DNA from 3 places in the Alteromonas sp. 07-89-2 genome. Region 1 is predicted to be linked to each of the others. Evidence: predicted binding sites of a transcription regulator. Region 1 holds the regulator's gene; each other region holds the start of a gene.
What was found. The regulator FNR, encoded in region 1, switches genes on or off when oxygen is low (the NO sensors DNR and NnrR bind a similar motif). The targets are predictions, from matches to a motif close to TTGATCTAGATCAA.
Positions count from the first base shown of each region.

Region 2: F0261_RS05385 (GbsR/MarR family transcriptional regulator) is a predicted target of FNR. The motif match lies at 1,979-1,992, and genes of this name have one in related genera.
Region 3: F0261_RS03390 (cytochrome ubiquinol oxidase subunit I) is a predicted target of FNR. The motif match lies at 2,422-2,435, and genes of this name have one in related genera.

Region 1 covers NZ_VTYM01000033.1:16,417-20,509, reverse strand. The annotation lists gene F0261_RS17720 (heavy metal translocating P-type ATPase) at 1-624, shown strand, start outside; gene ccoS (cbb3-type cytochrome oxidase assembly protein CcoS) at 626-856, shown strand; gene F0261_RS17710 (sulfite exporter TauE/SafE family protein) at 843-1,502, shown strand; gene fnr (fumarate/nitrate reduction transcriptional regulator Fnr) at 1,548-2,285, shown strand; gene uspE (universal stress protein UspE) at 2,530-3,453, shown strand; gene ttcA (tRNA 2-thiocytidine(32) synthetase TtcA) at 3,602-4,093, shown strand, end outside.
Region 2 covers NZ_VTYM01000005.1:100,721-104,813, forward strand. The annotation lists gene F0261_RS05380 (tandem-95 repeat protein) at 1-1,272, opposite strand, end outside; gene F0261_RS05385 (GbsR/MarR family transcriptional regulator) at 2,041-2,598, shown strand; gene F0261_RS05390 (cytochrome ubiquinol oxidase subunit I) at 2,610-3,983, shown strand; gene F0261_RS05395 (cytochrome d ubiquinol oxidase subunit II) at 3,995-4,093, shown strand, end outside.
Region 3 covers NZ_VTYM01000003.1:142,997-147,089, reverse strand. The annotation lists gene F0261_RS03405 (hypothetical protein) at 1-166, opposite strand, end outside; gene F0261_RS03400 (sigma-54-dependent Fis family transcriptional regulator) at 276-1,556, opposite strand; gene F0261_RS03395 (DUF3365 domain-containing protein) at 1,712-2,317, shown strand; gene F0261_RS03390 (cytochrome ubiquinol oxidase subunit I) at 2,646-4,093, shown strand, end outside.

The DNA of each region.
Region 1 (4,093 bases):
AGCGTTCACGAATCTCAGCTAAAACTCATTGAAGCGTTCCCTTCAGCTAACGTGTTTCTCACGGTTAAGGGGCGTATTATGGCGGCGTATGAAGTAAAGGATTCACTAAGAGAAGATACGCAAGAAACTCTCGATATATTAGCTGCAAGCCATACCCTCGCCGTTTTAAGTGGTGATACACAGCAAAACGTTAATGCGCTTACCGCACCATTGCCAATTTCGACCGCTAAAGGTGGCCTAACACCTGAGCAAAAGTACGAAGCCGTTCAAGCTATGCAGCAATCTGGCGCGAAAGTGATGATGATGGGTGATGGTATTAACGACGCTCCAGTTCTTGCAAGCGCTGATGTGGCAATTGCAGTGGGTAATGCCACAGACGTGGCTAAAACTGCCGCCGACGTTATACTGCTTGGCGATCAGCTGCTTTCTGTACCAGAACTTATTCGAACTGCGCATCAAGTGAAGCAAAAAATAAGACAAAATATTGGCTGGTCGGTAGGTTACAACGTTTTGATCTTACCTTTCGCCGTATCAGGCCTACTTTCACCGTGGATGGCTGTTGTTGGTATGTCGTTAAGCAGTATCATTGTGGTCACAAACTCAACGCGACTTTTGAGCAAATAGCATGAGTATTATTTACGTATTAATTCCAATCGCCATCATCATCGTTGCCGTCGCTATCGTGATATTCTTTTGGGCGGTGAAAACCAACCAATTTGAAGATTTAGATCGCCAAGGTTATAGCATACTGTTTGACGATGATCTTCCGCCAGAAGAAAAAAAGCTAGCTGAGCAACGCAAGGAACTTCAAGACAGTAAAGTAGACAAAAGCCAAGCGCCACATGGAAGGGATTAACTACTTCTCTGCCTTTCTTATCGGCTTAGCCGGCGGAGTTCACTGTGTGGGAATGTGCGGTGGAATTGTCGCTGCGCTTAGGATGGTATCGCCTAAAGGCGCTTCAGCACTACCCTATACCCTTGCCTATAACATAGGACGTATAGTGAGCTACACCATCGCCGGAGCAATAACCGGGGCACTTGGAAAAATTGCAGCAGATTATATACCTCTTGCCAACTATGCCCTTTCCCTACTTAGCGGAATCATGTTGCTTCTACTGGCGTGTTATTTGGGTAAGTGGTGGACTGGCTTAACGGTGCTGGAAAATGCGGGTAGAGGCCTATTTTCCAAAGTCCAGCCGCTTTCAAAACGCTTTTTGCCATTTAAGACCCCTTTAAGTGCGTTGCCTTATGGTTTTATTTGGGGTTGGCTTCCTTGCGGTTTGGTGTATTCCACACTTACCTGGTCTCTCGCGGCGGGTAATGCGCTAGAAGGCGCTGCTATTATGTTCTTCTTCGGTTTGGGTACATTACCCACCTTGCTCGCCGCAAGCGCTGGTAGCCAATATATTGTTCGAAGTTTTCAACATAACCATTTTAGACAAATTATTGCAGTAATAATGGCAATATATGCAGCTTATCTTATTCATGGCGCAATCGTTTAAAAATAGGTGTATTATTGTCGGGTATTCTTTTAGAGAGCGTGCATTATGAGCAAAGGAAGCCAATTTTCTATTCACTGTCAAAACTGTAGTTTCAGTCACCTGTGTTTACCGGTGGCGTTAAATAAAACAGAAATCGAATCTCTTGACGATATTATTGAACGCAAGAAGCCGCTTCATAAAGGTGACACGCTGATTCAAACTGGTGATAAATTCCGTTCTCTATTTGCAGTGAGAACCGGTTCATTCAAATCATTTGTGACTAATACCGAAGGTGAAGAACAGATTACTGGCTTCCACTTTCCTGGTGACATTATCGGTTTCGATGCATTAAGAGAGAACAAACACCAAAGCTATACCTCTGCGTTAGAAACTGCCATGGTGTGTGAGCTTCCCTACGAGACCCTCGACGAAATGTCAGTGCAATTTCCAAAGCTGCGCCACCAAATCATGAGCTTCATGAGCGCTGAAATAAAACAAGATCACGACATGATCATGCTTTTAAACAAGCGAACCGCAGAAGAGCGTTTATTGTATTTTATATCACATCTTTCTCAGCGCTTTGAAGAACGTGGCTTTTCCCATAGAGAATTCCACTTAACTATGACGCGCAACGAAATTGGAAACTATTTAGGATTAACGATTGAAACGATTAGTCGTCTGTTAAGCCGTTTTCAAAAAGACAACATCATAAAAGTAGACGGCAAGCTTATTACTATTTTGGATTTCGATAGACTAAACACCAAACTAGCGGCGCTTAACGGCCCAAGCGTTGTCTGCGGTTAGTCCTTTTTAAGTGTTAAATAAGGCGCGCACTAAGCGCGCTTTTTTGTGACCTGTGTTAGCCACCTATCTAACCTTTCAGCGCCACGCCGGTTGCTCCATATTCAATTCGTTAAGTTCACTCATGGTCGCCTCGTAAAATTCTTGATCTAAAACAACTTACGTTTTTCCCAATGTCGTTTATAGTTAGTATTAGAAAACTTCGATTTCGACAGCCGCTACTAAGTTTCGTAGTTAGGGGGACGTTATGATTGAGTGTAAACGAATTCTGGCCGTGGTAGATGCCGAGCGCGATAACCAACCTGCACTAAGCCGTGCTTATGAACTCGCTTCAAAAACAGGCGCTTCAGTTACCGCCATGATGGTGGTATACGACTTATCTTATGATATGACAACCATGCTTAGCCCGGATGAGCGCGAGTCAATGCGCGATGCAGTTACAAAGGAGCATGCAAAATGGCTTGCCACCCACTTAAGAGAACAAGGATTCACTGAAACTGATATCGTTGTAGAATGGAATAATCGCGCGTATGAGTCGATTATTTACTACACCCTAAACAATCAGATAGATTTAGTGGTAAAGGCAACCAAAAAGCACGACGATCTTGCTTCTGTTATTTTCACCCCCACCGACTGGCATTTAATGCGTAAATGCCCTCGCCCAGTATTGCTCGTTAAAGAGCACGACTGGCCAGAAGGAGGGGAGATTATTGCTGCAGTAAACGTAGGCAGTGAAGACGATGAGCATGCCGCACTTAACGATAAGCTCACGCTCATTGCTAACGACTACGCCTCTTTATTAAAAGGTAGCGTAAATTTGGTTAACAGTTACCCTTCTACACCACTTAATATCGCCATAGAAGTACCTGAGTTCGACCCCGATACCTATCACGACGCGGTAAAAAATCATCATTTAAAGGAAATGCGTAGTCACGCATTAAAGTACGGTATTCCTGACAACAAATGTGTAGTAAGAGAAGGCCTTCCGGAAAAAGTTATCCCGCAAGTGGCAAAAACACTGGATGCAGAGCTGGTTGTTATTGGAACCGTTGGCCGTGTGGGCATTTCAGCGGCCCTAATTGGTAACACTGCAGAACACGTGATCGACGAACTCAATTGCGATGTGCTTGCTATTAAGCCAGATGGATTTGTGTCGCCGTTGTCGGTGTAGTCTTTTCATCAGTACTACATAGCCCGTGTTTGCCGTTACTTAGCGGCCAACACGGTATGTCACCAACAAATTTAACTTCACAAGCATGGTCTCGAAAAGCCGCTTTAATGTATAATGGTGGCTTTATCACAAACCAAGCTAGTTAATTATGAGTTTAGGCACAAACAGTGCTGACGCGTCGCCATTAAATGCTGCGCAAAGTAAGCAAAAGTACAACTTCAACAAACTTCAGAAACGACTTCGCCGCAATGTGGGTAAAGCCATTGGCGATTTCGGTATGATTGAAAACAACGACAAAGTAATGGTGTGTTTATCTGGCGGTAAAGACAGCTACACCATGCTAGATATTTTATTGTTTTTAAAGAAGATTGCGCCTATTCATTTTGATATCGTTGCGGTTAATCTTGACCAAAAGCAGCCTGGTTTCCCCGAACATATCTTGCCTGAATATCTAGAAAGCATTGGCGTTGACTACAAAATTGTAGAAGAAGACACCTACTCTATTGTTAAAGACAAAATTCCAGAGGGAAAGACGACATGCTCTCTCTGTTCTCGCTTGCGCCGTGGTATTTTGTACCGCACGGCAAAAGAGTTAGGTGCGACTAAAATTGCATTAGGTCATCACCGCGACGACATGCTA
Region 2 (4,093 bases), on a different contig from region 1:
AACCGTCAAAACGCTTCCCCCCGGAAGCGTGCCTGTTGCGTTAGTAACGTTGTAAGTGATGGCCTCATTTTGACTGGCATCAGTACTTGAAGCAGGCCTCGTTATGTTAAACGTACTTCCACCATAGTTAACCGTGATATCAGATGAAAAATCGACGCCATCGGCTATGGTGTCGTTAAGAATTAAAGAGTCTACCGATACGTAATCAGAAATTTGGATTGAGTTAGTAACGGTAAGTGTGTTGCCGGGACTTGACTCTCCTGTATTTACACCTTGCTGTATTGCAACATGCTTTGCCGTAACCGTGTCACTGCTAGAAACCTGGGTAAGCCCATTGCCGTTAAAACTCGCATTAAAGTCAAGCGGATGCACAATACTTGACGCACTGCACTGCTGCGCATTCAGGACATTAATAAAATGCATGGGGTAGCTCACGCGCACATCATTTGCACTGCTTGTTCCCGTAGCAGAAGCACACGAAACATCTAAAATGCCACCGGGGTTTGACGTAGAGGGTTGACTATTTATAGAGCACCCAGTTCCACCAGTTATCGTAGCTTGATTGCTATACTGAACACCGTTGTCTAAAACATCTGTGAACTGTAAGCTGTCTATCGTAGGGCCATTTGCAACATCTAACGTATGTGTAACGGTTGCTGAAAAACTTGGGCCCGCAGCAAGCTCGTTTTCCGCAGCAGAGCTTTGCGTAGTTACTTGGTAGAGGGCTGCCTCAACCGACGCACTTTGCGTTGTTCCCACTATTGGGCCGTTATCACCTGTTGCTGTGTCACCAAATTCATAAACAGGCGTTACCTCGATAGCAAACGCTTCCGCTGGCGTTGCATTGCTGTCTATAGTGAAACAAACATTTGTAGTTAGATCAGGGCCATTGGTTACAACCGAGCCCACTGGGATATCTACCGTTGAAAAACTGAACCCTTCAGTGCCCGCAACGGTTTGCGCAATGATAGGATCTTCGAGCTCATTGTTGTTCGCAACGGTGTCAAACGTGCCTACATTAACCGTAGCGCTGTTACTTCCTATAAACGTCGCACCGTTAAATGTTAAGTCAGCATCATGAATAACGCGAAGATAAGGGCCATACCCTGTTGTACCTGAGTTAATTAACGGTATGTCGTAACAAAATGACTCCCCTATAAACGCGCTTTGCGGCGGTGAGTTTGTGATGACAGGGGTTGCTGCTTGCGCGCTTTGCAATGCGCCTAAGAGCAATGAAGTACCGATGATGGCTTTGGACAATGTGCGGATCATGCCTTTCCTTTCATTCGTTTTTTTCTTTTTAAAACAGTTAGCTATCGGGTTCAGTTGTAATCACTTCATGCTTGTTTTCATCGAACTCAACGTAAAAAACCATTGAATACATTCAAATGATAAAACCTGAAAACTAGTACAAGATTTAACTTCTCGCCAGATAGAAAGCAGTAACTATTAATAAACAAAAACTAATATCTCTTTATTTTATATAGAGTTACTGAGCAAAGCAGACCATAACGCGTTGAAAAGTGTAAAGACAGTAGACATAAGGATAAGACAACAAGGATAGGGGTAAACCCCTATAGCAATTACTAAACCCCCAAATTTAGTTAGCTGTATGAATCATTAGATTTATTATCGAGCGATATTATTTAAAACCCACACCTTCATATTGGTATAAAAATCAATACTCACGTATTGAACCACATCTCAGAGTTAAGCTTTATAATTAACCAAGAGGTCAAAAATCCATGTTTTGAGTAAACTCAGTTCCTATTAAAGGCCGTGCTCCCTCATCACGAACAAAACATAAAGATGGAAAGAAAACAAACCTCCATCAGACGTTATCACTTAGCACTCTTTTGGATTTGAAACGTTTTTTTACTCAAATACATCAAGCATTCGTTGCGTTATTTTGGGTCATCCTAAATTCGGGTAATTAGCTCCTCGCCATTAAATTTTTCTTATTTTTATTCTCTTTCTATTGATCTTGATCAAACTAATAACTAAACTTTCAGTAATTTCTGAAACTTCTGGAAGGTAAAAATGAAAATGACGCCTTTAATTACATCTGCGGTAATGCACTTTGGCGAAATGGGAAGTCGTTGGGGTTTCAACAGAACAGTAGGGCAAATTCTTGCGCTTATTGTTTTAAACGAAGAGCCCATTTCGGCGCAGGAAATTGCAGATGCGCTCAACATATCCAGAGGCAATACCAGCATGGGTTTAAAAGAGCTTCAGTCATGGCGCTTAGTTAAACAGCATCTTGTTCCTGGTGAGAGAAAAGAGTTCTTTATTCCGGCTGGCGATATTTGGACATTGGCCAATAGAGTATTTGAAGAACGAAGAAAGCGCGAGATAGACCCAACCATGAGTCTACTGCGTGATTTGTTGCTTGACGCACCTGCCAATGAAAAAGAGGCAAATGCACAACATAAACTGAACGAAATTCACGATTTACTCGAATCAATTACGGCATGGTCTGAAGAGCTTCAAAATCTTGGGCCTGAAAAGTTAAACACGTTGATGAAGTTGGGTTCTGGCGTGGGCCGTATGCTTGAGCTTAAGGACAAGCTACTTCCGGGGAAAAACAGCGTTAACTAAGGGGGCCTTCTGTGGATGCATTCTTGCTGTCTCGTTTACAATTTGCGTTAAATATTAGTTTTCATATTTTGTTTCCAACCATCACCATGGCGATGGGCTGGTTTCTATTTTACTTTAAGCTGCGCTCTAATATTTCAGGTCACCCTGTGTGGATGCGTATGTATCGCTTTTGGGTACGTGTCTTTGCCCTAAGCTTCGCCTTGGGTGTAGTAAGCGGCGTCACCATGTCATTTCAGTTTGGTACTAACTGGCCTGGATTTATGGAGAAAGTAGGTAATGTGGCGGGGCCACTACTCGGTTATGAGGTACTTACCGCCTTTTTCTTAGAAGCCACGTTTTTAGGCATCATGCTGTTTGGCATACGCCGTGTTCCGAACTGGCTGCATACGGCTTCAACCCTTATTGTTGCACTTGGCACCACTACTTCTGCGTTCTGGATATTAGCCTTAAATAGCTGGATGCAAACCCCACAGGGCTTTGAAGTGGTCGACGGTGTGGTGTACGCCACAAACTGGAAAGAAATTATCTTTAACCCGTCTTTCCCTTACCGCTTTGTACATATGATGTTAGCGTCTGGACTGACGGCCAGCTTCCTGATTGCTGGGCTTTCAGCCTACCGCATGCTTAAAGGCGACGACAAGCTTGCGCCTAAGCTCGCGCTTAAAACCGCCACCTATACGGCGGCAGTGTTAATCCCGCTACAAATTTTTGCTGGCGACATGCATGGTTTAAATACGCTTGAACATCAGCCTCAGAAAGTAGCGGCGATGGAAGGACTTTGGGAAACCACTGAAGGTGCACCTTTGTTACTTTTTGCAATTCCTGACGAAGAAAGCAAAGAGAATCATTTTGAAATTCCCATTCCCTATGGCGCAAGTTTAATTCTTACTCACGAACTTAAGGGCGAGATTAAAGGGTTAAATGAGTTTGAAGGAGAGCATCCGCCTGTTGCTCCTGTTTTCTTCGGTTTTAGGGTTATGGTGGGTATGGGCATGTTGATGCTCGCTGTGTCATGGCTTGGCAGTCTTTATCTTATGCGTAACAAAGACTTCCCAATTTGGCTTAAACGCACGTTTGCAGGCATGGCGTTTAGCGGCTGGATTGCTACGTTAGCAGGCTGGTACGTAACGGAAATAGGCCGTCAGCCCTATTTGGTAAGCGGTGTGTTAAGAACCGCTGATGCCGTTACCCAATTGCCACCGGCGAATATTGCTCTGTCTTTCACGCTTTATCTTGTTATCTATACAGTGCTTCTAATCGCATACATGGGAACACTTATGTTGATGTGCAGAAGAGCCGTTGAAATTGAAGAGATAACGACGGAAGAGCGCGAAGTTGCCAAGGCAAAAATGCAACCTACTGACCCAGACCCAAGCACGGTTTAAGGAGAGCAAACATGTTTGAAAGTGTATCAGCAGAAATGCTCGGAAATATTTATGTGGGTTTACTTGGTTTATCTGTATTGCTGTACGCCATTTTAGATGGCTACGACTTG
Region 3 (4,093 bases), on a different contig from region 1:
CGGGGCTAACAAAAACGAACTCACCTTCAAATTCAGTGGCGCTAATTGAAATGTAGCGCATAGTCTTGCCAGTACAAATAAGTTCAATATCTTCACCTACAAACGCACGTGCTTGCTGCATAGTATGGGCAGCAAGGCCAAGTGCTAATGCATTCTGCAAAAGCATACAAAGGCAAAGTGTTAGTGTAAGTAGGCGTCTTAGAGTCATTTTTCTTTATCTGGTTAGCGCCTTTTTATCATAGCCTGCGTTTTGGTAATTTTTCTACCTATTATTTTTAAGTATCACCAACCCCCGCTTTTTTCAGCTTTCTGTAAAGTGTACGGGTACTCACTCCCAGCGCTTGTGCAAGTTGCTGGGTATCGCCTTCAAAAGACGTGTAAACCTGACGTAAGTATTGGCGTTCCAATTCGTCTAAGGTCACAACGTTAGCGTGAGATGAAGAGGCATCATTGATAGCATCAGAGCTTATGTTATCGAGCTCGGGTAAGTCTGTATCGTAAATAACGCTTTCATCAGCCAGTAAAATAGCTTGGTCTACAATGTTTTTTAGTTCGCGAATATTGCCTGGGAACGGGTAGTTGGTTAGTTTTTCTAGCGCGTTTTTATGAAACCGTTTTTTCTCTTTGGACATTGCCAAAAAGTGAGCGGCTATCAGTGCTATATCTGATTTTCTTTGTCGTAAAGAAGGGAGGTTGATAGGAAAACCGGCAATGCGGTAGTAGAGGTCCTGTCTGAATTCGCCCGTTTCCACCATATGCTTTAGATTTTTGTGTGATGCACACACTAAACGAAAATCAGCCTTTTTAGACACTGTGCTTCCTACAGGCCGATAAGTTTGAGACTCGAACAGCCGCAGAAGCTTTACTTGTGTTGAAAGTGGGATATCGCCGACTTCATCAAAAAACAATGTGCCGCCTTCCGCTGCTTCTACGAGCCCTTTCTTATTTGTGGTTGCGCCTGTAAATGCCCCTTTTTCATAACCGAATAGTTCGCTTTCAAGCAGCGTGTCGGACATGCCGGTACACTCGATGACAACAAATGGTTTGCCAGCACGGTGACTACTCGAGTGAAGTGCTTGGGATACCAGCTCTTTACCCGTGCCGGTTTCGCCAAACAGTAGTACTGAAATATCTGAGTTAGCGGCGCGATTTATTTTGTTGAGCATTGCTTTAAATGCCTCTGATTCGCCGACCATCTTTCCTGCTGAAGGTCGGTTTGAGGCAAACGACAGCTTATCAAGTATTTCCAAGAAACCTAATAATTCTCCGCTACCGTCGAAGATCGGGCGCATGAGGATGTCGCAGTAGCTTTGACCCTCACTGGTGGTATGAACGTGTACTACGCTAGCCGCTCGTCCTGTGGCTTTACTCTCTTGCATGGGGCAATGCTCGCCGCACTTATCGCAAGGTTTGCTGTTGCGGTGAGAGACTTGATAGCAGGTACTAAAGCCAAGCTTTATATCCACAGGGTAGGTGTCTCTGTAGGGCTGGTTGACAGCTTCAATAACGTAGCTTGGGTTAATGAAGATTGCGGGTTTATCTATCGCATCTATCATCGCTTGTACTATGGATATATTCATGGGTGGCTGAATATTAGTTTGTTCTAATTTGATTTTGGCAATTTATCATATTGGCATAGAGCTTGTTCACTGTTTGAGACAAACGGCAATACTTCGGTAGCAACTCATTCAATTCCAAGGAGAGTTTTATAATGAAAAATGGCGTAATGCTGGTGGCGATAAGCTTATTGGCAAGTAGTGCTCATTCATTGGCAGATACAGCGACTGCCAATGAGAAACAAAGTGAAAATAGTGCCCAAGAGAAAGTCAAAGAAGCGCGATTACACGCAAAAGCACTGGGAGGCGCGCTAAAGTCACGATTACAGCAAGCAATTCAATCCGGAGGGCTAGAGGCTGGTGTTAACGAATGCCAGATTGCAGCGGCTCCTATTGCTCAGGCGCTTAGTCAAAACGGGTGGGAGGTCGGGCGTACCGCCCTGAAAGTAAGGAACCCAAACAATGCGGCAGATCAATGGGAGCGTGAGCAGTTAGTATGGTTTTCACAATTACTGACCAAAGCTAAGCAAGACAATTTGACCCCTAAAAGACCCCTTGAAACTTATCAATACGATAGCGAAAGCGGTAAGTTTAGATACATGATGGCTATTGAACAAGGTCAGGTATGCATGGCATGCCATGGAGCTAATGTGGCACCTTCAGTAAAACAATCCATTTTAAAGCACTATCCCAACGATCAAGCTACAGGGTTCGATTTGGGAGAATTACGAGGCGCGTTCACACTCTCATATACCCCTTAACTTTTCCTTATGCTCCACTTTTTGACATTCGGCTAAGCAGCCTTTCTCTTGTGCCATATTTGTCACCTAAATGACAAATATGGCGAATGTATCGCCACCAATTGTTGCGTTGGATCAATAAGCCACACGCTCGGTCGTGGAATAATTTATCTGCACAGTACGAAAATACCGCCGTTTATCGGTAATTGCGCTTTAGCAGCCAAATTACTGATGTATGGCATAAACCGTGCTCTTGCCATGCGGCATATTCATGTGTTCATCACTGAATTTTAAACCACTTTTTCTGCTAAGCGTTTAACGCGCACACGAAATACAAGGGAGATAACCCATGAGCGATACGTTAATAGAACTATCGCGGTGGCAATTTGCATTAACTGCAATGTTCCACTTTATATTTGTACCCTTAACTTTGGGGCTTAGTTTCTTACTTGCCATTATGGAGTCGGTCTATGTGATGACAGGTAAAGAGATATACAAGCAAATGACCCAGTTTTGGGGAAAGCTGTTTGGTATTAACTTTGCCATTGGGGTCGCCACAGGCTTAACCATGGAATTCCAGTTCGGCATGAACTGGTCATACTATTCCCACTATGTCGGCGATATCTTTGGCGCGCCTTTAGCTATTGAAGGGCTTATGGCCTTCTTCTTGGAGTCTACTTTTGTGGGCCTGTTCTTTTTTGGCTGGGACAAAATGTCTAAGGTGAAGCACCTTATGGCTACTTGGTTAGTTGCCATTGGTTCTAACTTCTCAGCACTTTGGATCCTAATCGCTAATGGTTGGATGCAATATCCAGTAGGCGCTGAATTTAACTTTGAAGCGATGCGTATGGAAATGACCAGCTTCGCTGACGTTATTTTTAACCCTGTAGCACAGGTTAAGTTCGTTCATACGGTTTCAGCAGGTTACGTGACCGGCGCCATGTTTGTATTGGCAATCTCTAGCTACTATCTACTAAACCACAAGCATATTGCGTTTGCCCGTCGTTCGTTTGCGATTGCAGCCAGCTTTGGCTTAGCTTCAACTTTGTCAGTTATTGTTTTAGGTGACGAAAGTGGCTATGAACTTGGTGACGTGCAAAAAGTGAAATTAGCTGCAGTTGAAGCTGAATACGAGACCCACCCTGCGCCAGCACCGTTCACGGTTTTTGGTATACCCAACGATGAAAAAGAAGAAACTGAATACGCCCTTCAGATTCCGTGGGCAATGGGCATTATTGCTACTCGCTCGTTAACCGAAGAAGTCAAAGGTATTAAGGATCTTAAAGAAGAGAATCGCGAGCGTATTTTAAGCGGCATCAAAGCTTATGAAGTGCTTGATGATGTAAGAAATGGTACCGCAACAGCTGAGCAGCGCGCGGCCTTTGAAGCCAATAAAGACAGTCTTGGCTACGCCATGCTGCTTGAGCCCTACACAGACGATATGTCAAACCCATCAGACACAGCCATTCAACAAGCCGTTGACTACAGCATTCCACCGGTGGCCCCGCTATTTTGGAGTTTCCGAATTATGGTTGCCGCAGGCTTTATTATGCTTGCTCTGTTCTTGTGTGCATTTTATTACAGCACAAAGCATAAAATCACCAAGCCTCGCTGGCTACTAAGAGGCGCTCTTTATGGTTTGCCACTTCCTTGGGTGGCCTGTGAAGCTGGCTGGTTCGTTGCTGAATATGGTCGTCAGCCATGGTCTATTGCAGAAGTATTGCCGGTGCATACCTCAGTGTCTAACCTGGCGATTAGCGATGTGGTAACCACTATTGTTGCCTATACCGTCTTCTA